DNA from 2 places in the Streptomyces sp. NPDC053665 genome. Region 2 is predicted to be linked to the other one. Evidence: predicted binding sites of a transcription regulator. Region 2 holds the regulator's gene; the other holds the start of a gene.
The links. Region 2 encodes HrcA, which represses chaperone genes, less so after heat shock. Its sites were predicted from a motif close to TTNGCACTCNGNNNNNCNGAGTGCNAA; they were not measured.

Region 1 (14,248 bases), on a different contig from region 2:
TGGCGGACAAGCCGAACATCAACCCCGGCTGGACCAAGCTCGTCCAGGCCGACAACCTCGCGCGCGAGCTGGGCGTCGACGCCGGCAAGCTGTTCGTGAAGGACGACTCGGGCAACCCGACGCACTCCTTCAAGGACCGCGTCGTCGCCCAGGCCCTGGAGGCCGCCCGCGCCTTCGGCTTCACCACGCTCTCCTGCTCCTCCACCGGCAACCTCGCCGGTGCGGTGGGCGCCGCCGCGGCCCGCGCCGGCTTCCGCTCGTGCGTGTTCATCCCGCACGACCTGGAGCAGGGCAAGGTCGTCATGGCCGCGGTCTACGGCGGCGAGCTCGTCGGCATCGAGGGCAACTACGACGACGTGAACCGCTTCTGCTCGGAGCTGATCGGCGACCCGGCCGGCGAGGGCTGGGGCTTCGTCAACGTCAACCTGCGCCCCTACTACGCGGAGGGCTCCAAGACCCTCGCCTACGAGATCTGCGAACAGCTCGGCTGGCGGCTGCCGGACCAGCTGGTCGTGCCGATCGCCTCCGGCTCGCAGCTGACGAAGATCGACAAGGGGCTGCAGGAGCTGATCAAGCTCGGCCTCGTCGAGGACAAGCCGTACAAGATCTTCGGCGCGCAGGCGCTCGGGTGCTCGCCGGTGTCGACGGCGTTCAAGGCCGGGCACGACGTGGTGCGTCCGCAGAAGCCGGACACGATCGCCAAGTCCCTGGCGATCGGCAACCCGGCGGACGGGCCGTACGTGCTGGACATCGCGCGGCGCACCGGTGGCGCGGTGGAGGACGTGACGGACGAGCAGGTCGTCGACGCGATCAAGGTCCTCGCCAGGACCGAGGGGATCTTCGCGGAGACCGCCGGCGGGGTGACCGTGGGTGTGACGCGGAAGTTGATCGAGAACGGTGTTCTCGACCCGACGAAGACCACCGTGGTGCTCAACACCGGGGACGGTCTGAAGACGCTGGACGCGGTGGCCGGGACCGGGCTGACCGCGACCATCCGGCCCAGCCTGGACTCGTTCCGTGAGGCCGGGCTGGTCTGATCGAGTCGGCTGCGGGCCGTGGGGGCTGATCGCGCCCGCGCGGCGGAGCCGCAGATCGACACAGCCCCGCGCCCCTAGGTATCTCGCCCAACCGGAGGTTCTGAAGTCATGAGCGTCACCGTCCGCATCCCCACCATCCTGCGCACCTACACCGGCGGGCAGGCCGAGGTCGCCGCCGAGGGCGCGAACCTCGGGGAGGTCATCGCCGACCTGGAGAAGAACCACACCGGGATCGCCGCCCGGGTGCTGGACGACCAGGGCAAGCTCCGGCGGTTCGTCAACGTGTACGTCAACGACGACGACGTGCGGTTCGAGCAGGGTCTGGAGACGGCCACGCCGGACGGTGCCGGAGTGTCGATCATCCCGGCCGTCGCCGGCGGCTGAATCCGGCCGACCGGCTTGATTGTTACCTTGAGTAATGCCGGTCACCGAGCGTGCATCGAATTGCCCTCACCGTGAGAGAAGCGGAGGGGGCAATTCTGCGTGATTGAGCGCGGTACAGTTGGGGAACGCGTTCCGGATCCACTGACCGGAACCCTGAATTCCTGCCGCGAGCCCGACAAGATGTAGCCAAAGTGTGCGCGTCTTTCGCGGCTTTTGTTCTTTTTGTGCGGCCCGACTTGCCCTGAATTCGGGCGAACTCTCCCCGCATTCCGGACCCTGTGCGTCCAGAATTCTCGTCCGATTGACCTGTTGCAGACGGCAGTTGGACAGATACATTCAGCCGCGGTCGACGCGTTCCGGCGCACGCCCCCAACCGTGGGGGGTGAGGTCTGACCCGGATCCGCGAAGTGTGGATCTGTGCAAGGGCCAGTAATAGGGGAGTTAGGCATGGCTCAGGGCACCGTCAAGTGGTTCAACGCGGAGAAGGGGTACGGCTTCATCGCGGTCGACGGTGGTGCGGATGTTTTCGTCCACTACAGCGCGATCCAGATGGACGGCTACCGCACCCTGGAAGAGGGCCAGCGGGTCGAGTTCGAGATCTCGCAGGGCCAGAAGGGGCCGCAGGCCGACATGGTTCGCGTCTCTGCCTGAACGCGCACCACGACCACAAGCTCACGCGACCGGTCTTCGCAGAAGGGCCCGCACCCTCCGGGGGTGCGGGCCCTTCCGCGTGCCCGGGGGGCGCGCGGGGGCGTGTTCGCGGGCGGCTGAGCGCCCCACCCGATCCGGGGAGGCGCTTGCACTCGCAGGGGTCGAGTGCTAATCATTGGCGTTAGCACTCTGAAGGTGAGAGTGACAACGTAAGGACCGGGTCGGTGAGGCCCGCAGGCCGAAGTGGGAAGGAACCACGAGGCCGGCGAGCCGTCCGTCGCGGGCGCGGGCGCGGTCCGGAGTCATCACCCCCAGTCCTGGAGGGACCACTTCACATGGCCAAGATCATCGCGTTCGACGAGGAGGCGCGGCGCGGCCTCGAGCGCGGCATGAACCAGCTCGCGGACGCCGTGAAGGTGACGCTCGGCCCCAAGGGCCGCAACGTCGTCCTCGAGAAGAAGTGGGGCGCGCCCACGATCACCAACGATGGTGTGTCCATCGCCAAGGAGATCGAGCTCGAGGACCCGTACGAGAAGATCGGCGCCGAGCTGGTCAAGGAAGTCGCCAAGAAGACGGACGACGTCGCCGGTGACGGTACGACCACGGCGACCGTCCTCGCCCAGGCCCTGGTGCGCGAGGGTCTGCGCAACGTGGCCGCCGGTGCCAACCCGATGGCCCTGAAGCGCGGTATCGAGAAGGCCGTCGAGGCCGTCTCCGCCGCCCTGCTCGAGCAGGCCAAGGACGTCGAGACCAAGGAGCAGATCGCCTCCACGGCCTCGATCTCCGCCGCCGACACCCAGATCGGCGAGCTCATCGCCGAGGCGATGGACAAGGTCGGCAAGGAAGGCGTCATCACCGTCGAGGAGTCCCAGACCTTCGGTCTGGAGCTGGAGCTCACCGAGGGTATGCGCTTCGACAAGGGCTACATCTCGGCGTACTTCGCCACCGACATGGAGCGTATGGAGGCCGTCCTCGACGACCCGTACATCCTGATCGCCAACTCGAAGATCTCCAACGTCAAGGACCTGCTCCCGCTCCTGGAGAAGGTCATGCAGTCGGGCAAGCCGCTGCTGATCATCGCCGAGGACGTCGAGGGCGAGGCCCTGTCGACCCTGGTCGTCAACAAGATCCGCGGCACCTTCAAGTCCGTCGCCGTCAAGGCGCCGGGCTTCGGCGACCGCCGCAAGGCGATGCTGCAGGACATCGGCATCCTCACCGGCGGCGAGGTGATCTCCGAGGAGGTCGGCCTCAAGCTGGAGAACGCCACGCTCGACCTGCTGGGCAAGGCCCGCAAGGTCGTCATCACCAAGGACGAGACCACCATCGTCGACGGTGCCGGCTCCGCCGACCAGGTCCAGGGTCGCGTGAACCAGATCCGCGCCGAGATCGAGAACAGCGACTCGGACTACGACCGCGAGAAGCTGCAGGAGCGCCTGGCGAAGCTCGCCGGCGGTGTCGCGGTCATCAAGGCCGGTGCCGCCACCGAGGTGGAGCTCAAGGAGCGCAAGCACCGCATCGAGGACGCCGTGCGCAACGCCAAGGCGGCCGTCGAGGAGGGCATCGTCGCCGGTGGTGGCGTGGCCCTGCTCCAGGCCTCCCAGGTCTTCGAGAAGCTGGAGCTCGACGGTGACGAGGCGACCGGCGCCAACGCCGTGAAGCTCGCGTTGGAGGCCCCGCTGAAGCAGATCGCCGTCAACGGTGGTCTCGAGGGCGGCGTCGTCGTGGAGAAGGTCCGCAACCTCCAGGTCGGCCACGGCCTGAACGCCGCGACCGGTGAGTACGTCGACATGATCGCCGAGGGCATCATCGACCCGGCGAAGGTGACCCGTTCCGCGCTGCAGAACGCCGCCTCCATCGCCGCGCTGTTCCTCACCACCGAGGCCGTCATCGCCGACAAGCCGGAGAAGGCCGCCGCGCCGGCCGGCGGCGGCATGCCGGGCGGTGACATGGACTTCTGATCGACCCGGTCGATCACGTTCTTTCCGAGGGCGGCACCTCCTGTTCCGGCAGGGGGTGCCGCCCTCGGGCGTGTGCGGGATCACAGGGGACGGGGGATGGCGCGCCGGGGCCACTTGGTTGAACCGTAGGCCCTATGCGCATGCACATACTGACCGGTATGCGCATCCTGTCCGGTATCCGAAGGAGCCCCCACGTGAGCGACGCCGCCTCCCGCGCAGCCGACATCCTGTCCCGGCCCGTGACCCTGAACGGCCTGACCGTCCCCAACCGGATCGCGATGGCCCCGATGACCCGCATGTTCTCCCCGGGCGGCGTGCCCGGCGAGGACGTCGTCTCCTACTACGCGCGCCGCGCCGCCGCGGGGGTCGGCCTGATCGTCACCGAGGGCACCTACGTCGGGCACGAGTCGGCCGGGCAGAGCGACAGCGTGCCGCGGTTCCACGGCGAGGAGCAGCTCGCCGGCTGGGCGAAGGTCGCCGAGGCGGTGCACGCCGCGGGCGGCACGATCGTGCCGCAGCTGTGGCACATCGGCATGGTCCGGAACCAGGGCGAGCCCCCCGTCGCCGACGCCCCCGCCGTCGGCCCCTCCGGGCTGCGCATCGGCGCCGACGAGCCCACCGGCAAGGCCATGACCCAGGCCGACATCGACGCCGTCATCGGCGCCTTCGCCGAGGCCGCCGCGGCCGCCGAGCGCATCGGCTTCGACGGCGTGGAGCTGCACGGCGCCCACGGTTACCTGCTCGACCAGTTCCTGTGGGAGGGCACCAACCGCCGCACCGACGCCTACGGCGGCGACCGGGTCGCCCGGGTCCGGTTCGCCGCGGAGATCGTCGCGGCCGTCCGCGAGGCCGTCTCCGCCGACTTCCCCGTCGTCTTCCGCTACTCCCAGTGGAAGCAGGAGGCCTACCGCGCCCGCCTCGCCGAGACGCCCGAGGAGCTGGAGTCGATCCTGACCCCGCTCGCGGCCGCCGGCGTCGACGCCTTCCACGCCTCCACGCGCCGCCACTGGGTCCCCGAGTTCGACGGCTCCGACCTCAACCTCGCCGGCTGGACCAAGAAGATCACCGGCAAGCCCGCCATCACGGTCGGCTCGGTCGGCCTCGACGGCGTCGACTTCCTCAAGTCCTTCCAGGGCCGGGGCGCGGAGGTCGGCGACCTCGACAACCTCCTCGACCGCCTCGAGCGCGACGAGTTCGACATGGTCGCCGTCGGCCGCGCACTGCTCCAGGACCCCGAGTGGGCCCGCAAGGTGCTCTCCGGCCGCTTCGACGAGCTGGCCCCCTACGACCCGTCCGCCCTGAAGACCCTCAGCTGAGCCGGCCGGGCACGGGGTGCCCGCATCCGCTCGCGACGGCCGGAGGACACTGAACGGGCGCCAGTCCGACGGCACTTCGTGAGGAGACCCAGATGACGACGTCCGAGCCCCGCTTCTCGACGGACGGCCCGCGGCCCGGACCGGTGGTGCGCACCACCGCCGGCGCGGTCCGCGGCCGCAGGGAGGAGGGGCTCGCCGTCTTCCGGGGTGTCCCCTTCGCCGCGCCCCCGGTCGGCGAGGCCCGTTTCATGGCGCCCCGGCCCGCCGTGCCCTGGGACGGCGTGCGGGAGGCCCACGCCTTCGGCCCGCCGCCCCCGCAGGACCTCGGCCTGATGGGCGGCCCCGGCCTGATCGACGTGCCCCAGGGCGACGAGTGGCTCACGGTCAACGTCTGGACGCCCGAGCCGGATCCGGCCGCCCGCCGCCCGGTCATGGTGTGGATCTACGGCGGCGCCTACAAGCTCGGCCACGGCGGCAGTCCCGGCTACGACGCCCGGCATCTCGCGGCCGAGGGCGACGTCGTGGTCGTCACCTTCAACTACCGCGTCGGCATGGAGGGTTTCGCCGCCGTCGAGGGCGCCCCCGCCAACCGGGGCCTGCTCGACCAGGTGGCGGCCCTGGAGTGGGTGCGCGACAACATCGAGGCGTTCGGCGGCGATCCGGGCCTGGTCACGCTGTTCGGCGAGTCCGCCGGTGCGGGGTCGATCGCCTCGCTGCTCGCCATGGACCGGGCCGCCGGCCTGTTCCGCCGGGCGATAGCGCAGAGCGTGCCGGGCACGTTCTTCTCCGCCGAACTCGCCGCCGACATGGGCCGCGCCCTCGCCGCCGAGCTGGGCCTGCGCCCGACCGTCGCCGATCTGTCGGCGGTGGACCCGCGGCGGCTGCCCACCGCGGGCGAGACGCTGAGCGCCAAGATGACCCAGTACGTCGACCGCTGGGGCCAGGCGGCGCCCACGGTCACGCCGTTCGCCCCGGTCGTCGACGGCGAGATCCTGCCGCAGGCGCCGTGGCGGGCCCTGGCGGCCGGAAGCGCCCGGGACGTGGGGCTGATCGTCGGCCACAACCGCGAGGAGTACCGCCTCTTCCTCGCCATGGCCGGGCACCTCGGCGGTGTCGGCGAGGAGCGGGCCGCCTCGGCCCTGCGCCTGTTCGCCCCCGGCGGCGAGCAGTCCTACCGGGACGCCTTCCCCGGTGCCGGTGCGGGCGAGCTGTACGAACGCGTCCAGACGGAGTGGCTGTTCTCCATGCCCTCCCTGCACCTGGCCGAGGCGCAGCGCGCGGGCGGCGGCACCGCGCACGTCTACGAACTGACCTGGCCCGCTCCCGGCAGCGGCGGCGCGTTCGGCGCCTGCCACGGCCTGGACATCCCGCTGCTGTTCGGCACGTACGGCGCGGACCTGGGGGCCCTGCTGTTCGCGGGCGCCGAGCCGTCCGCCGAGGCCCGGGCGCTGTCGGCGCGCTTCCGCTCGTCCTGGTCGGCGTTCGCGCGCACGGGCGACCCGGGCTGGCCGGTCTACGACGAACAGCGGCTGGTGCAGGTGCTGGACGCGGAGCCGGTGGTCGTGCCATACCCCGAGGAGACGGCCCGGCGGCTGTGGGAGGACCACGAGTTCCGGCCGCTGCCGCTGCTGCGGTCTCAGTGACGGAAGGCGTCCACCGGCTCCACGCGTGAGGCACGCAGCGCCGGATAGGCACCCGCGAGGAGACCGGTCAGCGTCCCGAGCAGAGGGGCGAGGAACGCGACGGCCGTCGGCAGCACCGGGGTCCACTGCTGGAGGAGCGCGACGGTCACGACCGCGAGCACACCCGCGGCGGCGCCGATGAGACCGCCGACGCTGCCGATGAGGGCGCTCTCGGTGAGGAACTGCGCGGTGACGTGCCGGCGGCGGGCGCCCAGCGCCCGGCGCAGGCCGATCTCGCCGGTGCGTTCCAGCACGGCGATCAGCGTGGTGTTGGCGATGCCGACGGTGCCGATCGCGAGGCTGACCCCGGACAGCAGCAGGAAGAGGCTGTCCAGGTCGGTGGTGACGTCGTCCTTCAGGGAACGGGGGTCCGGCGGCGCGGCGGCCTGGAGGGTGCCGGGCCGGTCCGGGCGCAGCGCGAGGGGGAGCTGCGCGGCCACGTCGGCGGCCGCGCCCAGCTCCGTGTCGACGATCATCCGGGCCGGCTCGTCGCGCTTGCCGGGCGGTCCCCACATGTGTTCCGCCGTGCCGCGCGGCACGATGACCGCGGCGAGGACCTCCGCCTTGCGGTCGACGTCGCCGACGATGCCGATCACGGTCAGCGGCGTCCCGCCGACGAAGACGACCGGCTGCCGGTCGAGCCGGCTGATGCCCAGCCGCCGTGCGGCGCCCGAACCGAGGACGGCGACCGGCTCCGCCCGGCGGTCCAGGCCGGCGTCGAAGAGCCGCCCGCCGTCCAGGGTGGCGCGCAGCGCGGGGAGTGTTCCCGCCGAGGCCGCGATGACGGGCAGCTGCCGCGAGGAGGCGCCGGGCAGGGGCGCGCCGGTGACGTCACCGACGCGTTCGGAGGCGAGGGCGTAGTACGTCCCCGCGCTGCGCACGCCCCTGATCCGGGCCGCCCGGGCGTCGGCGTCGGCGGGGAAGGCGGAGCCGGCCGGGGTGACGTCCTGGCCGGACAGGCCGTCCGCCGACGGGCGGACCGTCACCTCGGTCGCCGTGAGGGCGTCGAAGCGCTCCGAGATCTGCCCGGAGGCACTGGCGGTCAGGCCCAGCACGGCCACGACGGTGCCGACGCCGAGGACGACGCCGAGCATCGTGAGCATCGTGCGCACCGGACGTTGCAGGACACCGGCGAGCGCCTCGGCCAGCAGGTCCGCGCCGGACAGGGTGGACGACGGACCGGGGGCGGCCCGCCCGGAACCGGAGGTGGGGGGAAGGCTCATGGGCGGCTCGTCCTCGCGGTGCGGTCCTCGGTGAGGACGCCGTCCCTCATGCGCACGACCCGTCCGGCGCCGTCGGCGACGGAGGTGTCGTGCGTGATCACGACGATCGTGACGCCCTCCTCGTGCAGTGCCGCGATGAGGTCGAGCACGGTCCGGGCGGTGGCGGAGTCCAGGTTGCCGGTGGGCTCGTCGCACAGCAGCAGGGAGGGCTGGACGGCGAGGGCGCGGGCGATCGCCACGCGCTGCCGCTCGCCGCCGGAGAGGGTGGTGGGTTCGGAGTGCAGCCGGTGCGCCATCCCGACCCGCTCCAGCGCCTCGGCGGCGACGGCCGGCCGGCGGCGCCGGGGGAGGCCCGAGTACATCAGGCCCAGCGCGACGTTCTCGACCGCCGTGCGGTACGGCAGGAGGTGGAACGCCTGGAAGACGAACCCGATGCGGTGGGCGCGCAGCGCGGTGCGCTCGGCGTCGGACAGGCCCGTGGTGTCGATGCCGTCGAGCGCGTAGCGGCCGCGGGTGGGGCGGTCGAGCAGGCCGATGACGTTGAGCAGTGACGACTTGCCGGAGCCGGACGCGCCGACGACGGCGACGTACTCCCCGGGGCGCACCGTCAGGTCGCAGGACCGCACCGCGGCGACCGGCGGCTCGACGGGGTAGGTGAGGTCGAGGCCCTCCAGTTCGACGACGGGCGGGGCGGGCGGGGCGGGCGTCACCGTGCGGCCCCTTCCGCGGCGGCCGGCCCGTCGGCGGGTGACAGCTCGTCGTCCTCCGGGCGGGAGATCAGCACCCGTGCGCCCTCGCGCAGGGCGCCACCCCGCTCGGGCGTGACGGCGACCATGCCGCCGGCGGACATGCCGACCGTGACGGGCACGGCCCGCTGCTCACCGGAGGGAAGCATCCGTACGACGTTGGTGGTGCCGTCCGCGGCGGCGAACAGGGCCGACACCGGCACGACCAGTACCTCGCCGTCGCTGGCCGCGGCCTCGATCCGCAACTGGACGTTGGTGCCCGCGAACTCCGCGTCCAGCGCCCGGTCCGGCGTCACGGTCAGCGGATGGCTCGACGCCCCGGTGTCCTCGTCCTGCACGAGCGCGCCCACGGAGGTGACCGTGCCCTCGGCGGACCTGCCCGTGGTCTCGGACAGGATGCGGACCGGCTGTCCCTTGCGCACGAGGTCGCGCTGTCCGGGGTTGAGCCGGCCGTCGATCTGCAGCCGCCCCGAGGACAGGGTGATCAGCGGGGCCTTGACCGGAGCCCCGAGCACCGCGTGACTGGAGGCGACCCGGGCGGGGAAGGCCGGCAGGAAGACGAACTCGCTGGCGGGCAGCATCGGGCCGGACCGGGCCCGCGCCCGTGCCAGGTCGTGCCGGGCCCGTTCCAGCCGCTCCTCGGCCCGCCCGGTGGCCGTCGCCGGCGGTCCTTCCCGCCGGGTGCCGGTGCCCCGGGCGGCGGCCAGCGCGTCCTCGGCCTCGCTCACCCGGTCCTGGGCGGCGGAGACCGCCTGGTCGTCGCCGGTGGTGGGCACCTCGTAGCCGATGGCGTCGTACAGCTCCCGCAGGGCGTCCTTGGTGCCGGCGCCGAACGCGCCGCCGTACTCGCCCGGGTCGTGTCCCAGTTTCTTCAGGGCCGCCTGCAACTGGGCGACGTCCGCGCCCTCGGCGCCGGGCCGGAGGTCGCGGTAGGCGGGCTTGCCGCCCGGCAGGGCGAACAGCGGCCGGCCGGAGACCTCGAGGAGGACCCTGCCGGGGCGGACGTCCTGCCCCTGCTCGGCCTTGACGGCGGTGACGATGGCCTGGGCCTCCTTGGAGGAGGGCGTGACGTCGACGGTCCGGGAGGCGGTGACGTCGCCGCGCAGGAGGACGGTGGACGTCAGGACGCGCCGTTCGACGGGCGTCGTCAGTGTGGTGAGCCCGGGGCCCGCCGCGTCCGCCGCCACCTGCTGCGGGGAGCGGATGGCCGAGCCCGCGGCGAAACCGACGGCGATCAGGGCCGCCGCGGCGACCGTGCTGCCGGTGAGCGCCCGGCGCCTGCCGCGCAGGGTGTTCTTGGGCACGCTCCTCATTCCTCTCGGCGTGTGTGGGCTAGCGGCCCAGGAGTTCGGCGACCCGCCGCATGACGGCCTCCTTGCCCCGGTCGTACTCCGCGAGCTCCTGGCTCCGGTCGTCGGCGACGCGCTCCTGGTAGGCCCGTTCGACGGCGGCCATGGTCTCGGCGACGCGTGCCGTGCGGCCGCAGCGGACCTCGGCGACCGCCACCGCCCTCTCGTGGGCGGTGGGGGTGTCCGAGGCCTCCCACCGCGGGTCGGCCCAGGCGTCCTGGGGCTTGCCGTAGTCGAAGCCGGCCCGCTTCATGCAGGCGCTCCAGTCGGCCAGGACCTCGACCACCCGGGGGTCCTCGCCGATCCTGCCCTGGAGGTTGATGGCGAGGCCGTTGGGATAGTTCTCGTCCCACTTCGGGTCGGTGCCCTCGCGCAGGGTGCGGCGGGCCTCCTCGACGCAGCCGCCGTCCGGCACCTTCCTGCCGCCGACGGTGCCGCTGCCCTGACCGGTGAGGACCGTGCGCAGCCGCGGTGACACCCGGGGGCCGGACGGCTGCTCGGCGGCGGTGCCGGTCGTGGTCCCCTCCGCGGTGCTCCGCTCACCGTTCCCGGCAGGGGCGTGGTACCCGTGCCGGCGGGCGGCGGCCTCGTCGTAGCGGATGTACGCGTCGGCTCCGTAGCGGAAGGTGTCCGGGACGTCGAGGTCGACCGGAGGCGGCTCCCAGCTCAGTCCGAAGCGCTGCGCACACTCCGTCCGCAGCCGCTGCTCCGCCGCGAACATCAGCTGCGTCTGGCGCTGCGTCATGATGTACCGGTTCAGCGGCTGCTCCACGTTCGCGGGGTCGCTGATCCGGGTCACCCTGATCGGCGGGGGCCCGTCCTTCGGCGGACCGCCCCCGTCGGGCGCGGCGCACCCGAGCGCGGTCAGCAGCGGCAGCAGACCGCACAGCGCCCACGCGCCGGTCCTTCGTGTCGAACGCCCTGTCTCGCCCATCGGCCTGGTTCTCCCTCGTGTGCGGCTGCGTCCGGTGCGCGGTGGGCGCCGGGCCGCTGAGCGGCCTCGAACGCCCACCGCCGTCCGGTCAGTTGACGAAGTGGGAACGGGCGTTGTTGCAGATGTACCAGGGCAGGACACCCCAGTTGGTCGTGCCGGTGTGGTTGTTGCAGGTACGGACACCGAAGCCGTAGGTGATGTTGTAACCCGAGGGACGGGCACCGCCGACGGACGGGTTGTAGTAGATCGTGCGGGTCCGGTCGAGCGCGTTCACGAAGAGGGAGCCGTCGTTGTTGCCGATGGCCTGGCCGGAGCCGGTGCCGCTGCCCACGTACCGGTCGAGGTTGAGGTCCCACGCGTTACCACGGAAGTAGCTGATCGCTCCCCCGTCCTTGTTCCAGTTGCCGCTCCAGCCGTAGCACATCACTTCGTCGCTGGGGCATCCCGCGCCGTCCGTCGCACCGGCGTTGCCGGACGACGCGAGAACCGCCGCCACCGCCGCCGACGCCACGGCGAGCGCCTGCAAAGACCGCCACTTCGCCACCGTTTTCTCCTTCTGGTCCTGTCCTGGTCGTGCGGACGCTGGAGAACCTAGGGAAGGGGCGGGTGGTGCCGGTACTGACAGATGTCAGGGGCGCGCAGGGGAGGGCCGTACGGGCGGGCGGCTAGAGGTTGCCCATCGGCTCGATGTCGACGCGTACGGGGGTGCCCCACACGCGCAGCACCTCGTAGTCGGTGAACTCGTGCACCAGCCGGTACGCCATGGCCGCCCGGGGTGCGCGGCGCTGGGCCGCGATGTACAGCTCGGCCTCGCGGCGGTCGCGGCGCGGGGTGCCGCACAGCTGCCAGCTCTGGCCGTTCCACAGCTCCGGCAGCCAGCGCTGCTGGGGCTGGGGGCGGTCGCCGCGCACGCCGTAGCGGGTCTGGACCGGCTCGCTCTGCGGCTGGTGCGGGGCGGGGCCGTTGAACTCCGCCCGGCGGGCCGCCCTGCGCCGGGTCTCGCACAGCAGGCACCGGTCCGGGGCGGCCTCGTCGACCGGCCCGTTCGGGTGCTCGGGGCAGCGGGTGCTGGGCGCGGCGTTCGAGACGCTCTCCTCCAGCAGGTCCAGGGCCCGCCGCAGATCCGCCCTGACCTCGTGCAGCTTGGCGTCCGGCGTGTCGCTGGTCAGGGCCTCGCCGTGCTCACCGAGCAGACGGAGGGCACGGCCGAGTGCGGTCAGCTGGGCGTGGTTCATGCCCCCCATTGTCCTCCGCCGGCCGGCGGACCGATCGGGAGGTGACGTCGCGGTGACGTACGGATGATCGAAGGGTGTACAACCAAACGGCCCTGATCACCGTCTAACAGGCGTATCGCGCGTACACCCCGGCGTCCGCCCCACCGCACGCCGCCCGGAATGCACGTCTGCCCGAGAGAAAGCCTGTCCATGACGTTCCGTTGGCTGTGCGGTGTCCTGCGTGTGCGCGGGAAGACCGACCTTCTGCTCGTGTTCCTGTTCGCCGCCGGCTTCGCCGCACTGCCCGTCTTCGCGCTGCTGCCGTCGCTGTGGGGCTTCGCCGCGGCCTCGCTGGTGACCTACGTGGCCGACGAGGTGCTGCACACCCGTGCCCCCGCCTTCGTGCGGCGGCTGGCCGCGCTGCAGCTGACCCGCACCCTGCGGTTCGCCGTGCGGACGGTGATGCTGCTCGCCCTGGCGGAGCGCCTGGGCGCCCCCGACACCGTGCTGGTCGGCGCGCTGGCCGTGTTCAGTCTGCACTTCACCCTGGTGATCCTTTACTCGGCCGTGCACCACGCGATCCGGCGGCGCCGCGTGCTGCCCGTGGTGGTGCGCAACCTCGACATGAGCGGGGCGGGCATCCCGCAGTCCCCGCCCGCCTTCCTGTACCGGCGCTTCCTGCGCAAGCTGCTGCACCTCGACCTGCCCGCGCACGCGGGGCTGCTCGTGGCGCTGGCCGCGGGCGCGTGGCAGGCCGCCGGGACCGGGTACGCGCTGACGGCCGGACTGACGGCGGCAGCCGTGGTGGCGCTGCTCGGTCAGCTGCGCCGGGCCCGCCGGATGCCCGGCCGGGACGAGGTGATCGCCGAGGTGAACCGGCAGCTGGCCGGGTACCGCCCCGAGGTGGCCCTGTACTTCAGCTTCGCGTCCGTCTCCCGCGACTTCATGTACCAGGTCAACATGTGGATCGAGACGCTGGAGCAGCTCGACCGCCGGCCGCTGATCATCCTGCGCGAGCGGGCCTCGTTCCGCTTCCTGAGCCGGACGCGGATCCCCGTGCTGTGCGTGCCGAAGGCGGACGACGTGGCGCTGTTGGAACTGCCCGAGCTGCGGGTCGTCCTCTACCCGGGCAACGCGGGCAAGAACGTGCACATGCTGCGCGTCGCCGAGGCCAAGCACGTGTTCATCGGGCACGGCGACAGCGACAAGCTCGCCAGCAGCAACCGCGTGAGCAAGGTCTACGACGAGATCTGGGTGGCCGGCCGGGCCGGACGCGACCGCTACCAGCGGGTGCGCCACGCCATCAGCGACTCCGCGATCGTCGAGGTGGGCCGCCCGCAGTTGTCGTCGATCCGGCTGCACGCCGACCACGTGCCGGGGCCGCTGCCGACCGTGCTGTACGCGCCCACCTGGGAGGGGTGGAGCGACGACGACTGCCACACGTCCCTGATCCCGATGGGTGTGACGCTGGTCGAGAAGCTGCTCGCGGAGAACGTGCGGGTCCTCTACAAGCCGCACCCCCTCACCGGCAAGCGCTCGCCCGCTGCGGCCGAGGCGGACCGGGCCGTGCGGGAGCTGCTGAACGCCGACAACGAGCGGCGGGACGCCGAGCGGGCGCAGTCCGCGATCGCCGAGGCCCGGCCGCGCATGGACGAGATCCGCGACCGGCTCGCCGAGCTGTCCGGGCGGCTGCGCGGCGACGACGCCGAGCAGACGCGCGAGGCCCGCGTCCCGGGCCCGGACGGCGAGGCCGA
Region 2 (14,248 bases):
ACGAAGAGGGGGTGGGTCAGGGCCTGCTTGTGCAGGGCGTGCGCACCCGACTCGTGCGTGGGGACGAAAGCGGTGCCGAGCTGGGCGGCGGCCGCCCCCGCCGCGAGCACGGCGGCGATCTGGCCGCCGCGCATGATGCCGCCCGCGGCGACGACCGGGATGGTGACGGCCTCGCGCACCTGCGCGACCAGGGAGAGCAGTCCGATGCCGCCGCCGTCGGTGTCGGGGGTGTCCCGGTGGGTGCCCTGGTGGCCGCCGGCCTCGAGGCCCTGCGCGATGACGCCGTCCGCCCCGGCCCGCTCCACGGCCCGGGCCTCGTCCGGGGTGGTCGCGGCGGCCAGGACGAAGGTGCCGACGCGGTGCAGGGCGTCGATCACCTCGCGGTCCGGGACACCGAAGTGGAACGACACCACCGGCACGGGGTTGTCGCGCAGCACGACGAGTTTGGCCTCGAAGCCGTCGTCGCGCCCGCTCTCGGGATCGCCGAGCCCGGTCTCGTACCAGGTCGCCTCACCGGCCAGCTGGTGGGCGTAGACGTCCACGGCGGCGGGGTCGGCGAGATCCGGGTGCGGCATGAAGACGTTGACGCCGAACGGCCTGCCCGTGAGGCTCTTGAGCTGCTTGATCTCCTGGTACATCCCGTCGGCGGTCTTGTACCCGGCGGCGAGGAACCCGAGCCCGCCCGCCTCGCACACGGCGGCGGCGAGCTGCGGCACGGAGATGCCGCCCGCCATGGGGGCCTGCACGATCGGGAGCGGGAAGAGATCGGTCAGAGCGGAGGACATGACCGCATGTTGTCACGTCCTCCGCGCCCGCCCGAAACCGGCCTGCCGTGTGGCACAGACCAGGGGAATGCCCGCTTCCGCCCGCGCGGGAGTCGCCCCCGTCGCCGGCTCAGCGTCCGTTGAACGCGTCCTTCAGTCGCGAGAACAGCCCCTGCTGCCCGGGCTGGAACTGGCCCGTGGGGCGCTCCTCGCCGCGGAGCTTGGACAGTTCGCGCAGGAGGCGCTCCTGCTCGGGGTCGAGCTTGGTCGGCGTCTGGACCTCGACGTGCACGATGAGGTCGCCGCGCCCGCCACCGCGCAGGTGCGTGACACCGCGGCCGTGCAGCGGGATCGACTGGCCGGACTGGGTGCCCGGGCGGATGTCGACCTCCTCCATGCCGTCCAGCGTCTCCAGCGGCACCTTCGTGCCGAGGGCCGCCGCGGTCATGGGGAGCGTCACCGTGCAGTGCAGGTCGTCGCCGCGCCGCTGGAACATCGGGTGCGGCAGCTCGTGGATCTCGACGTAGAGGTCACCGGCCGGGCCGCCGCCGGGCCCGACCTCGCCCTCGCCGGCGAGCTGGATCCGCGTGCCGTTGTCGACACCGGCCGGGATCTTGACCGTGAGGGTCCGGCGGGAGCGCACCCGGCCGTCGCCCGCGCACTCGGGGCAGGGCGTGGGGACGACCGTGCCGAAGCCCTGGCACTGCGGGCAGGGGCGGGAGGTCATGACCTGGCCCAGGAAGGACCGGGTGACCTGCGAGACCTCACCGCGGCCGCGGCACATGTCGCACGTCTGCGCGGAGGTGCCCGGCGCGGCGCCCTCGCCGTTGCAGGTGTTGCAGACGACGGCCGTGTCGACCTGGATGTCCTTCGTCGTGCCGAAGGCCGCCTCGTCGAGCTCGACCTCGATGCGGATCATGGCGTCCTGGCCGCGGCGGGTGCGCGAGCGCGGTCCGCGCTGCGAGGCCGTGCCGAAGAAGGCGTCCATGATGTCCGAGAAGTTCCCGAAGCCACCGGCCCCGAAGCCGCCGGCACCGCCGCCGGCCTGCGAGAGCGGGTCGCCGCCGAGGTCGTAGACCTGCTTCTTCTGCGGGTCCGACAGCACCTCGTAGGCGGCGTTGATCTCCTTGAACCGCTCCTGGGTCTTCGGATCGGGGTTGACGTCCGGGTGCAGCTCGCGGGCGAGCCGCCGGAAGGCCTTCTTGATCTCTTCCTGCGACGCGTCGCGGCGCACGCCGAGTACGGCGTAGTAGTCCGTGGCCACTACGACTCCGCCAGGATCTGTCCGACGTACCGTGCCACTGCGCGTACCGCTCCCATCGTTCCCGGGTAGTCCATGCGGGTCGGTCCGACCACGCCGAGCTTGGCGACTGCCTCGCCGCCCGAACCGTAGCCGACCGACACGACGGACGTGGAGTTGAGTCCTTCGTGGGCGTTCTCGTGACCGATCCGTACGGTCACGCCCGGATCCTTCGCCTCGCCGAGCAGCTTGAGGAGCACGACCTGCTCCTCCAGCGCCTCCAGCACGGGCCGGATCGTGAGGGGGAAGTCATGACCGAAGCGGGTCAGATTGGCGGTGCCGCCGATCATCAGCCGCTCCTCGTTCTCCTCGACGAGCGTCTCCAGGAGTGTGGAGAGCACCGTGGAGACCGTACCCCGGTCCTCGTGCTCGAACGCCTCCGGGAGATCCTCCACCAGACTCGGCACATCCGCGAAACGGCGGTTCGCCACGCGGCTGTTGAGGCGCGCGCGCAGATCCGCGAGCGAGGCCTCGCCGAAAGGCGCCGGGCAGTCCACCACGCGCTGCTCGACCCGCCCGGTGTCCGTGATCAGCACGAGCATCACCCGCGCGGGCGCGAGGGACAGCAGCTCCACGTGCCGCACGGTCGAGCGGGTCAGCGACGGGTACTGCACGACGGCGACCTGGCGGGTGAGCTGCGCGAGCAGCCGCACCGTGCGCGCCACGACGTCGTCGAGGTCGACGGCGCCCTCGAGGAAGTTCTGGATCGCGCGCCGCTCGGGCGCGGTCATCGGCTTGACCCCGGCGAGCTTGTCGACGAACAGCCGGTACCCCTTGTCGGTGGGGATCCGCCCGGCGCTGGTGTGCGGCTGGGCGATGTACCCCTCGTCCTCCAGGGCCGCCATGTCGTTGCGCACGGTCGCCGGGGAGACGCCGAGGTTGTGCCGCTCGGTGAGGGCCTTGGAGCCGACCGGCTCCTCGGTGCCGACGTAGTCCTGGACGATGGCGCGCAGCACTTGCAGTCTGCGTTCACTGAGCATCGCGCACACCTCCAGAAGTCGTCCGCCCGTTGCCCGCCGTTCGCGGCCTGGCACTCTGCGCGTGCGAGTGCCAGCATTCCCCGGCCCAGTGTACGGCGGTGGGGTACGCCCCCGGCAAGGCTGGTCGTGCGGCGTCGTGCCGCGGGCGGGGCGCACCGCTAGCGTCCCGGTATGACGGTGACTTGGGAAGACCTCGGGTGGGAGCGCGTGGCCGCGGGTGTGGGGCGGTGCCGGCTGCCGGTGTGGGACTGCACGATCGGGCTGGTCGTCGGCGAGGGGGCGGTCCTCCTGATCGACGCGGGGTCGAGCCTCGCCGAGGGCGCGCGGCTGGGTGCGCAGGCGCGGGCGCTCACCGGTCGGCGTGTGACACATCTCGCGCTGACCCACCCCCACTTCGACCACGTCCTCGGCGCGGCCGCGCTCCCGGACACCGAGGTCTTCGGCGCGGTGGGCGTGGACGCGGTGCTGTCGCGGGCGCGGGACCGCGAGGAGCTGCGCGAGGACGCGGTGCGCCAGGGCCTGGCGGCCTCAGCGGCCCGGGAGGCGGTGGAACGGCTGGCTCCGCCCGGGCACCTGGTCTCCGGCGAGTGGACCCTGGACCTGGGCGGCGGCCGGCAGGCGCTGCTGGCGAACGTGGGCCCGGGACACACCGCGCACGACCTGGCCGTGCTGGTGCCGGGCGATCCCGAGGTGGTGTTCTGCGGCGACCTGGTCGAGGAGTCGGGTGAGCCGCAGGCGGGTCCGGACGCCGTGCCCGCGCGGTGGCCGGCCGCCCTGGACCGCCTGCTCGCCCTGGGCGGCGAGGACGCGCTGTACGTGCCCGGTCACGGAGCGGTGGTGGACGCGGCGTTCGTCCGCGCCCAACGCGACGCGCTGGCCGCGCGTTTCGGCGTGTCGTCGTGAGCGTCCGGCGGCTTTCCCTATCGTCGTGCGAATGCGCCAGTACTCGACCGATCTGACCCCGCCGTGGAAGAAGCCGAAGCCGGTTCCCGAGGTCCCGGCCGAGCCGGGCCTGGTGGTGGAGGAGCCCGGGAGCGGGTTCTGCGGGGCGGTGATCCGCTGCGAGGCGGGCACGGTGACCCTGGAGGACCGTTTCGGCAAGCACCGGGTGTTCCCGATGGAGCCGCGCGGCTTCCTGCTGGAGGGCAAGGTGGTGACGCTGGTCCGCCCCGCGCCGGGTGCTCCGGCCCGCCCCAGCCGTACGGCCTCCGGCTCAGTGGCGGTCCCCGGCGCACGCGCCCGCGTGGCCCGGGCCGGCCGCATCTACGTCGAGGGGCGGCACGACGCCGAGCTGGTGGAGAAGGTCTGGGGCGACGACCTGCGCATCGAGGGCGTGGTCGTGGAGTACCTGGAGGGCGTGGACGACCTGCCGTCGATCGTCGACTCCTTCGCACCCGGCCCGGACGCCCGCCTCGGCGTCCTGGTCGACCATCTGGTGCCGGGCTCGAAGGAGTGGCGCATCGCCGAGTCGGTGACGAGCGAGCACGCGCTGGTCGTGGGCCACCCGTACATCGACGTCTGGGAGGCGGTGAAGCCGTCGGCCCTGGGCATCGCGTCCTGGCCCCGGGTCCCGCGCGGCCAGGACTGGAAGACGGGCGTGTGCCGTGCGCTGGGCTGGCCGGAGAACACGGGCGCGGCCTGGCAGCGGATCCTGTCGTGCGTCCACTCGTACAAGGACCTGGAGCCGGAGCTGCTGGGCCGGGTGGAGGAGTTGATCGACTTCGTGACGGCCCCCTAGCCGCGGGCATGCGCGCCGCGCGGGGGCGGCGACGCCCCGGCCCGGGCGGCTCAGTCCACGAGGTCCCGGACGACCCCGTCCGCCAGCAACCGCCCGCGCAGGGTCAGCACTGCCCGCCCCTGCGCATAGGGCTCGTCCTGGAGCAGCCCCTCGGACAGCGCCCGCCGGGACGCCGCAAGCCCCTCCTCCCGCAGCAGCGACAGCGGCACCCCCTCCCGGAGTCGCAGCTCCAGCAGGATCCGCTCGACCCTGCGGTCCTCGTCGGACAGCACCTCACGCCCGGCCCCCGGCGACCTCCCCGAAGCCAGCGCGGCCGCGTACGCCCCCGGGTGCTTCACGTTCCACCAGCGCACGCCGCCCACGTGGCTGTGCGCGCCGGGTCCCGCGCCCCACCAGTCGGCTCCCCGCCAGTACAGCTCGTTGTGCAGGCACCGGCCCGCCTCGGAGGTCGCCCAGTTCGACACCTCGTACCAGTCGAACCCGGCGCCGGAGAGCACCTCGTCGGCGATCAGGTACCGGTCGGCGTGGACGTCGTCGTCGGTCATCGGCACCTCGCCCCGGCGGATCCGCCGCGCGAGCTGCGTGCCCTCCTCGACGATCAGGGCGTACGCGCTGACGTGGTCGGGTCCGGCGCCCAGCACCGCGTCCAGGGAGGCCCGCCAGTCGTCGTCGGACTCCCCCGGCGTGCCGTAGATCAGGTCCAGGTTCACGTGCTCGAACCCGGCCGCCCGGGCCTCGGCGACGCAGGCCTCGGGCCGCCCGGGCGTGTGGGTGCGGTCCAGCACCTTCAGCACGTGCTGCCGCGCGCTCTGCATGCCGAAGGAGATCCGGTTGAAGCCGCCCTCGCGCAGGGCCGCCAGATACGCCGGGTCCACCGAGTCGGGGTTCGCCTCGGTCGTGATCTCGGCGTCCGGCGCGAGTCCGAACTCCTCGCGGACCGCCCGCAGCATCCGGACCAGGTCCTCGGCGTCCAGCAGCGTGGGCGTGCCCCCGCCCACGAACACCGTCCGCACGGCCCGCGGGTCGTCGCCCAGCACCTTGCGGGCCAGCCGGACCTCGTCCACCAGCGTCCCGGCGTAGTTGTCGCGCGAGGCGAGCACGCCGCCGGTGCCGCGCAGCTCGGTCGCCGTGTAGGTGTTGAAGTCGCAGTAGCCGCAGCGGGTCGCGCAGTAGGGGACGTGCAGGTAGAACCCGAGGGGGCGGTCGGCGGCCCCGGCGAGCGCGGACGCGGGCAGCGCGCCGTCGGCGGGGACGGGCTCGCCGTCGGGGAGTGCGGAAGGCATGCCTTCCATTGTCCAGCACCGGCGGGCTCACTCCGCCTGGAGCACCAGCAGCGCCAGATCGTCCGCCGGGGGCCGCTCCCCGAAGTCGTGCACGAGCTGCTGGATCCGCTCGGCTATCAGCTCGGCCCGGAGCCCGGCGCACCCGGCCAGCGCCGCCGCGAGCCCGTCCCCGTCGTCGAACTGCCGGGAACCGGAGCGGCGCTCGGTCACGCCGTCGGTGACGCACAGCAGCGTGTCCCCGGGACGCAGGTCGAAGCTCTCGCTGGTGTACGTGGCGTCCTCGACGACGCCCAGCAGGGTCTGCGGCTGCGCGCAGGGCTCGACCTCGCCACCCGCCCCGAGCAGCAGCGGCAGGGGGTGCCCGGCGGAGGCGACCGTGCAGTGGACCCCGCCGTCGAAGGGGACCAGTTCGCCGTAGAGCAGGGACAGGAAGCGGGTCTGGGGACCGTCGCCGGGCGGGGTCGGGCGCGCTCCCGCGGCGACCAGCGCCCGGGCCGCCGCGTCGGCGGCCTCGGTGGCGTCGTCGAGCAGCAGCTGGTTGAGGCGGTCGAGGACGTCGGCGACGCGGTAGCCCTCGCGGGCCAGCAGGCGCAACCAGGGGCGGGCCAGGCCGATGACGACGGCCGCCTCGGGGCCCTTGCCCTGGACGTCACCGACGGCGAAGCACCAGCGGCCGTCGCCGGCCGGGAACAGGTCGTAGAAGTCGCCGCTGGGTCCGCCCTTGTCGCAGGGCTCGTAGACGAGCGCGCTGCGCACGCCGGGGATCTCGGCCACGGCGCCGGGCAGCAGTCCGCGCTGGAGCACGGCGCTGATGGTGGCCTGGCGGGCGTACTGGCGGGCGGCGCCCACGGCGAGCGCGACACGGCGGCTGAGGTCCTCGACGAGGCCGGTGATCTCGTCGGGGAAACCGGACGCCCCCGACCGTCCGACGACGAGCGTGCCGAGCGGCCGTCCCCCCGCGACCAGCCGGTACGCCAGGGCCGCCCCGGGCTCGCCGAGGGCCTCACCGGGCCAGTGGTAGGCGGCGGGCCCGGGGCGGGACGGGTCGGACGGCTGCGGGGGTTCCTTCTCCAGGGCCCGGCGCAGTTCCTCGACGCGGTGCTCGCTGCCGTGCCAGACCCGGCCGAGGCCGGGCCCGTCCGCACCGCTCCAGCCGCCGGTCGCCTCGTCCTCCATCCACATCGCGCACCAGTCGGCGAGCCGCGGCACGATCAGCTGCCCGGTGAGGGCGGCGACCAGGTCCTCGTCGAGCTGTCCCGCGAGGAGGTCGGAGGCCTCCGCGAGGAAGGACAGCGCCCCGCGGCCCAGCCAGCCGTCGTCCTGTTCCCCGTGCCGCTCCCAGCGGTCGCCCGGGCCGGCCTGGTCACCGGGCCCGGCCTGGTCACGGGGCCCGGCCGGGCCGTCCGCGTGTGGCGCATCGTTCCGCCGGGTCCGTTCCCCGGGCCCGGCGGGTCCCGGCGGCCCGGGCGCGAGGCTCTCCGCGACCCGCAGGTCGCGCGCCAGCGCGTGCTCCCCGGCGTACGCCTCGGCCTGTGCCTCCGCCGCGCATCCCGCCGCGGGCAGCCGTGCCCACACGGTCTTGCGGCCGGTGCGGTAGGTGATCCCCCACGCCTCGGACAGCGCGCCGACGAGCCGCAGGCCGCGCCCGTACTCGGGGGGTTCGTGGGACGGGTCCGGTCCGGCGCCGCGCGGGGCGCGGGAGGGGTGGTGGTCGCAGACCTCCACGACCAGCGCGACGGTGTCCGGCGCGTCGCCCTCCAGCCGGCACTCCAGCTCGACGTCAGTTCCGGCGTGCACGACGGCGTTGGTGACGAGCTCGCTGACGACGAGCCGCGCGTCGGCGGCCAGGCGCTCGCCGAGGTGCTCGGACCCGGGCAGGCCCGCCTCCGTCCACTCGGCGAAGGCGGTGCGCAGCAGGCTGCGGGCGGCGCCCGGAGCGAGGGAGCTGCCCGGCAGGGTGGCGTACGCCCGCGCGTGTGTCACCGCGAGCGCCTGCGCGGCGGGCGCGGGCTCCCCGGCGGCGGGCTCGGCGAGCCCTTCCTGCGCGGGCACGGCCGGCTCCCGGGCATGCGCAGGCGCCTGCGATGCACGGGAGACGGTCTCCCGTTGCGTCGGAATGGCCCCCATGGACGGCTCCCCGGGCAGTTCGTACGAATACGCCACAGTCGATGCCGACAGGGTGACAGACCGGCCACGCCCATAAGCACGGAGTTACCGAAGAAGGCCGCCATGAGTGAGAAGAGTGCTACGGATGTGGTCGAAGAACGGTCGAAAGACGGTCGGATCCGAGCACCCGGGCGTCATCACCCGCTCGCCCCGCCCGCCGGGGGGCGAACGGCCGGTGGCACGACGAAGGGCCGGCGCCTGCGCGGCGCCGGCCCGGAACGGGTCACCCGGGGCGGACTACGCCTCGCGGGACCCCTCGTACATCTCGTCGATCAGGTGCTTGTACTCCCGCTCCACGACCGGCCGCTTCAGCTTCAGGCTCGGCGTGATCTCGCCGTGCTCCACGTCGAGGTCCCGCGGCAGCAGCCGGAACTTCTTGATGGTCTGCCACCGCTGAAGCCCCTCGTTGAGCTGCTTCACGTACCCGTCGACCATCTCGACCGTCGCCGGCGCCGCCACGATCTCCGCGTACGGCTTCCCCTCCAGGCCGTTCTCCTTGGCCCACTCGGTGATCGCCGCTTCGTCGAGGGCGATGAGAGCCGTGCAGAAGTTCCGATCGGCGCCGTGCACCAGGATGTTGGACACGTACGGGCACACCGCCTTGAACTGCCCCTCGACCTCCGCCGGGGCGATGTACTTGCCGCCCGAGGTCTTGATGAGGTCCTTCTTGCGGTCGGTGATCCGCAGGTAGCCGTCGGCGGACAGCTCCCCGATGTCGCCGGTGTGGAACCAGCCGTCCGGCTCCAGCACCTCGGCGGTCTTCTCGGGCAGGTTGTGGTAGCCCTCCATGATGCCGGGGCCGCGCAGCAGGATCTCGCCGTCGTCCGCGATGCGCACCTCGGTGCCGGGCAGCGGCTTGCCGACCGTGCCCGTGCGGTAGGCCTCGCCCGGGTTGACGAAGGACGCGGCCGAGGACTCGGTGAGGCCGTAGCCCTCCAGGACGTGGATGCCGGCGCCGGCGAAGAAGTAGCCGATCTCGGGGGCCAGGGCGGCCGAGCCGGACACACAGGCCCGCAGGTTGCCGCCGAACGCCTCCCGGATCTTGGCGAACACCAGCGTGTCGGCGACCTTGTGCTTCGTCTTCAGCCCGAAGGGCACGGTCGCGGTGCCGGTGCGCCGGAAGTTGTCCTGCGAGACCTTGGCGTACTCGCGGGCGACCTCGGCGGCCCACTGGAAGATCTTGTACTTGGCCCCGCCGCCCGCCCGGGCCTTGGCGGCGACCCCGTTGTAGACCTTCTCGAAGATGCGCGGCACGGCGGCCATGTACGTCGGCTGGACCACCGGCAGGTTGTCGATGATCTTGTCGACCCGGCCGTCCACGGCGGTGACGTGCCCGACCTCGATCTGCCCGGAGGTGAGCACCTTGCCGAAGACGTGCGCGAGCGGCAGCCACAGGTACTGCACGTCGTCGCCGCTGACCAGCCCGGTCGCGGCGATGGCCTTGGCCATGTACGACCAGTTGTCGTGCGGCAGCCGCACGCCCTTGGGGCGGCCGGTGGTGCCGGAGGTGTAGATGAGCGTGGCGAGCTGGTCCTTGGTGATGGCCCCGACCCGCTCCTTGATCAGCTCGGGTTCCTTCTCCAGCCGGGCGGCGCCGCGCTTCTCCAGCTCGTCGAGGGTGAGGATCCAGTCGGCGCTCTCCGCGCCGGCCGGGTCCACGACCACGACATGGGTCAGCGCGGGCAGCTCGGCGCGCTTCTCCTTGGCCTTGGCCAGCTGCTCGGCGTTCTCCGCGATGAGCACCCGGCTCTCGGAGTCCGACAGGATGTACGCCGACTCGTCGGCGTTGGTCTGCGGGTAGACCGTGGTGGTGGCGGCACCGGCGCACATGATGCCGAGGTCGGCCAGGATCCACTCGATGCGGGTGCTGGAGGCCAGGGCGACACGCTGCTCGGGCTGCACGCCCAGTTCGATCAGGCCCGCGGCGATGGCGTAGACCCGCTCGGCGGCCCGCGCCCAGGTGAGCGACTTCCACTCGTCCGGCCCCTCGCCCGAGGCCGCGGGAACCGGATACCGGTAGGCCTCGGCGTCCGGCGTGGCGGCCACGCGCTCCAGGAAGAGGCCCGCCACGGAGGGCGGACGGTTCTCGATCAAGGTCTGTGTGTCGCTCACGACATCCTCCGGGCCCGCGACAGCGCGGCTGGCTCAGGTGCGGCTGGTTGGTCCTCACGAGCTGCAGGTCACGCCTGTTGTTTAACTGGTGAGTAACTATCGAGCAGGGGATCAGAGTAAAGGTCGGCCCGTTCCTGCGTAAGGGGCCGCGGCCTGTCACTTCGTACAGAGAGCTACCCCGCGGACGCACCGGGGCCCGCCGCGCTTTCGCACGACGGGCCCTTGTTCTACCCGGTTTGCGGTGTAACCCGCGGTAATCGGCGGTTACTTCTTGACCTTGCCCGACCCCGCACTGTCATCGCTCGACAGGACGGCGATGAACGCCTCCTGCGGAACCTCCACGGAACCGACCATCTTCATCCGCTTCTTGCCCTCCTTCTGCTTCTCCAGCAGCTTCCGCTTCCGGGAGATGTCACCGCCGTAGCACTTGGCGAGGACGTCCTTGCGGATGGCGCGGATGGTCTCGCGGGCGATGACCCGCGAGCCGATGGCGGCCTGGACCGGCACCTCGAAGGCCTGCCGCGGGATGAGCTCCTTGAGCTTGGCGACGAGCCGGACCCCGTAGGCGTACGCCTGGTCCTTGTGGGTGATCGCCGAGAAGGCGTCCACCTTGTCGCCGTGCAGCAGGATGTCGACCTTGACCAGGCTGGAGGTCTGCTCGCCGGTGGGCTCGTAGTCGAGCGAGGCGTAGCCGCGGGTCTTGGACTTCAGCTGGTCGAAGAAGTCGAAGACGATCTCCGCGAGCGGCAGCGTGTAGCGGATCTCGACCCGGTCCTCGGAGAGGTAGTCCATGCCGAGCAGGGTGCCGCGCCGGGTCTGGCACAGCTCCATGATCGAGCCGATGAACTCGCTCGGCGCGAGGATGGTCGCCCGCACGACCGGCTCGTACACGTCCGAGATCTTGCCCTCGGGGAACTCGCTCGGGTTGGTGACCGTGTGCTCGCTGCCGTCCTCCATGACGACGCGGTAGACCACGTTCGGCGCGGTCGCGATCAGGTCGAGCCCGAACTCGCGCTCCAGCCGCTCGCGGATCACATCCAGGTGCAGCAGGCCCAGGAAGCCGACGCGGAAGCCGAACCCGAGCGCGGCGGAGGTCTCCGGCTCGTAGACCAGCGCGGCGTCGTTCAGCTGGAGCTTGTCCAGGGCCTCGCGCAGCTCCGGGTAGTCCGAGCCGTCGAGCGGGTACAGCCCCGAGAAGACCATCGGCTTGGGGTCCTTGTAGCCGCCGAGGGGCTCGGTGGCGCCCTTGGACTGGCTGGTGACCGTGTCACCGACCTTGGACTGGCGGACGTCCTTCACGCCGGTGATCAGGTAGCCCACCTCGCCGACGCCCAGTCCGTCGGCGGGCAGCATCTCCGGCGAGTTGGTGCCGATCTCCAGCAGCTCGTGCGTGGCGCCCGTGGACATCATCTTGATGCGCTCGCGCTTGTTGAGCTGCCCGTCGATGACGCGGACGTAGGTCACGACACCGCGGTAGGAGTCGTAGACCGAGTCGAAGATCATGGCGCGCGCGGGGGCGTCCGCGACACCCACCGGGGCCGGCACCTCGGCGACGACCTTGTCCAGCAGCGCGTCGACGCCGACACCGGTCTTGGCGGACACCTTGAGGACGTCGCCCGGATCGCAGCCGATGAGGTGCGCGAGCTCCTCGGCGAACTTCTCGGGCTGCGCCGCCGGCAGGTCGATCTTGTTCAGCACGGGGATGATCGTGAGGTCGTTCTCCATCGCCAGGTACAGGTTGGCGAGGGTCTGCGCCTCGATGCCCTGGGCGGCGTCCACCAGGAGGATGGTGCCCTCGCAGGCGGCGAGCGACCGCGAGACCTCGTAGGTGAAGTCGACGTGCCCCGGGGTGTCGATCATGTTCAGGATGTGCGTGTTGCCCTTGTCGTGGGTCGGGGCCCACGGCAGACGCACCGCCTGAGACTTGATCGTGATGCCACGCTCGCGCTCGATGTCCATGCGGTCGAGGTACTGGGCGCGCATCTGCCGCTGCTCGACCACTCCGGTCAGCTGGAGCATCCGGTCGGCGAGCGTGGACTTGCCGTGGTCGATGTGCGCGATGATGCAGAAGTTGCGGATCAGAGCCGGGTCGGTACGGCTCGGCTCGGGCACGTGGCTGGGGATCGCGGGCACGCAGGGTCCTGATTCTTGAGGCGTCCGCAGTGTCTGCGGTCTCGGGTCGGATCGATACGTAGCCTCCATGGTCCCACGGGTGCGGACCACGGACGGGTTTGGGCCGGGAAAGGCCGCGCTGGTAGCCTGGGTGGCTGTGCCTCATGCCCTCTCGCAGGAGGCACGACTCAAGAAATCACCGGTACGGGGCCCGAGCGGTGCCGTGCCAGAACCTGAGAAGGCTCATTCGTGGCGAACATCAAGTCCCAGATCAAGCGGATCAAGACCAACGAGAAGGCGCGGCTGCGCAACAAGGCCGTCAAGTCCTCCCTCAAGACCGCGATCCGCAAGGCCCGCGAGGCTGCTGCCGCGGGTGACGTCGAGAAGGCCACCGAGTACCAGCGCGCTGCCGCGCGTCAGCTCGACAAGGCCGTCTCCAAGGGCGTCATCCACAAGAACCAGGCCGCCAACAAGAAGTCGGCGCTGGCTCAGAAGGTCACCGCGCTCAAGGGCTGACATCTGATGTGACGCCGGAGGGAATCGAGCGGGCCCTCTCTCATCCGCTCCCGTCCGGCACCCTTTCGGATCCGCGCGCGGCCTGCGTTCGCCACGCGGGCGCGGATCCAGCAGCGTGAACCGAACGGCCGGGTGTCCTCCTTCCCCATGGGAGGACCCCCGGCCTTCGGCTTTTCCGGGCCGCCACGGCCTTCGGCTTTTCCGGACCCCCGGCCTTCGGCTTTCCGGGCCCCCGGCCTTCGGCTTTCCGGGCCGGTCTCCTCAGGACCAGAACTCGTTGTTCGCTTCGATGTCCTCGACGCATTCGTCGAGGTCGGTGACCTTGTCGCCGACGATCCGGAAGACGATGCACCCGGTGTCGTCGAGGTGCCTGCCGTTGCGCTCGGCGGTGAAGCGGGTCATCCCGACCGCGTGGCCGCGACCGTCGACCGCGATGCCGATCAGGTCGGCACGCATCGTTCCCTGGGTCTCCGCGCCGAGCCGTTCGTACATCTCGATGATCGCGTTCACCCCTTTGAAGTCCCCCGACAACGGGTGGTCACCGGGCACGTGGTGCGTGGCGTCGGCGGCCATCATCCCGCGCAAGGTGTCCATGTCCCCGCGCGAGAAGGCCTCGTAGCCCTTGCGGACGAGCGCTGCGTGCGGGTGTTCAGCCATGGTCCTCGCCACCTTTCGCTGACTCGGCGACGTACGGCTGACTGTTTCGATTGTCCCTCCGGCCGGGTCCGGCGGCACCGTGGGGAGAGGGCCGGTCCCCGCCGCGACACTCCGGCCGCACCCGGCCGGCGAACGGCGGCGCGTCCCCGTCGTCGGCCGGCCCTGCCTCACGACCGCGTCCGCCGGTGTACCGAACCGCCGCGCGCGTCAGCCGCGGCCCCGGGAACGGGCCGCCCGGGCGATGGTGACGACCGCTTTCTCCAGGGCGTACTCGGGGTCGTCGCCCCCGCCCTTCACTCCCGCGTCCGCCTCGGCGACGGCCCGCAGCGCCACCGCCACGCCGTCGGGGGTCCACCCGCGCATCTGCTGCCGCACCCGGTCGATCTTCCAGGGCGGCATGCCCAGCTCCCGCGCCAGGTCCGCCGGCCGACCCCCGCGGGCCGACGACAGCTTCCCGATGGCGCGGACGCCCTGCGCCAGGGCGCTCGTGATCAGCACCGGTGCCACGCCGGTCGCCAGCGACCAGCGCAACGCCTCCAGGGCCTCCGCGGCCCGGCCCTCGACGGCCCGGTCGGCGACCGTGAAGCTCGACGCCTCCGCCCGCCCGGTGTAGTACCGCC

Region 1: the regulator HrcA is predicted to act here: its motif matches at 2,254-2,280, upstream of groL (chaperonin GroEL).

Annotation. Positions count from the first base shown of each region.
Region 1 covers NZ_JBVJKK010000007.1:346,853-361,100, reverse strand. The annotation lists gene thrC (threonine synthase) at 1-1,037, shown strand, start outside; gene ACZ6ZN_RS27415 (MoaD/ThiS family protein) at 1,146-1,421, shown strand; gene ACZ6ZN_RS27410 (cold-shock protein) at 1,869-2,072, shown strand; gene groL (chaperonin GroEL) at 2,408-4,030, shown strand; gene ACZ6ZN_RS27400 (NADH:flavin oxidoreductase) at 4,225-5,346, shown strand; gene ACZ6ZN_RS27395 (carboxylesterase/lipase family protein) at 5,439-6,989, shown strand; gene ACZ6ZN_RS27390 (ABC transporter permease) at 6,983-8,251, opposite strand; gene ACZ6ZN_RS27385 (ABC transporter ATP-binding protein) at 8,248-8,961, opposite strand; gene ACZ6ZN_RS27380 (efflux RND transporter periplasmic adaptor subunit) at 8,958-10,301, opposite strand; gene ACZ6ZN_RS27375 (hypothetical protein) at 10,330-11,280, opposite strand; gene ACZ6ZN_RS27370 (hypothetical protein) at 11,369-11,824, opposite strand; gene ACZ6ZN_RS27365 (hypothetical protein) at 11,946-12,515, opposite strand; gene ACZ6ZN_RS27360 (hypothetical protein) at 12,705-14,248, shown strand, end outside.
Region 2 covers NZ_JBVJKK010000002.1:672,301-686,548, forward strand. The annotation lists gene ACZ6ZN_RS10595 (nitronate monooxygenase) at 1-785, opposite strand, end outside; gene dnaJ (molecular chaperone DnaJ) at 895-2,028, opposite strand; gene hrcA (heat-inducible transcriptional repressor HrcA) at 2,028-3,044, opposite strand; gene ACZ6ZN_RS10610 (MBL fold metallo-hydrolase) at 3,216-3,947, shown strand; gene ACZ6ZN_RS10615 (DUF3097 domain-containing protein) at 3,979-4,782, shown strand; gene hemW (radical SAM family heme chaperone HemW) at 4,833-6,065, opposite strand; gene ACZ6ZN_RS10625 (SpoIIE family protein phosphatase) at 6,093-8,192, opposite strand; gene ACZ6ZN_RS10630 (AMP-dependent synthetase/ligase) at 8,469-10,343, opposite strand; gene lepA (translation elongation factor 4) at 10,608-12,476, opposite strand; gene rpsT (30S ribosomal protein S20) at 12,705-12,971, shown strand; gene ACZ6ZN_RS10645 (nuclear transport factor 2 family protein) at 13,233-13,628, opposite strand; gene holA (DNA polymerase III subunit delta) at 13,836-14,248, opposite strand, start outside.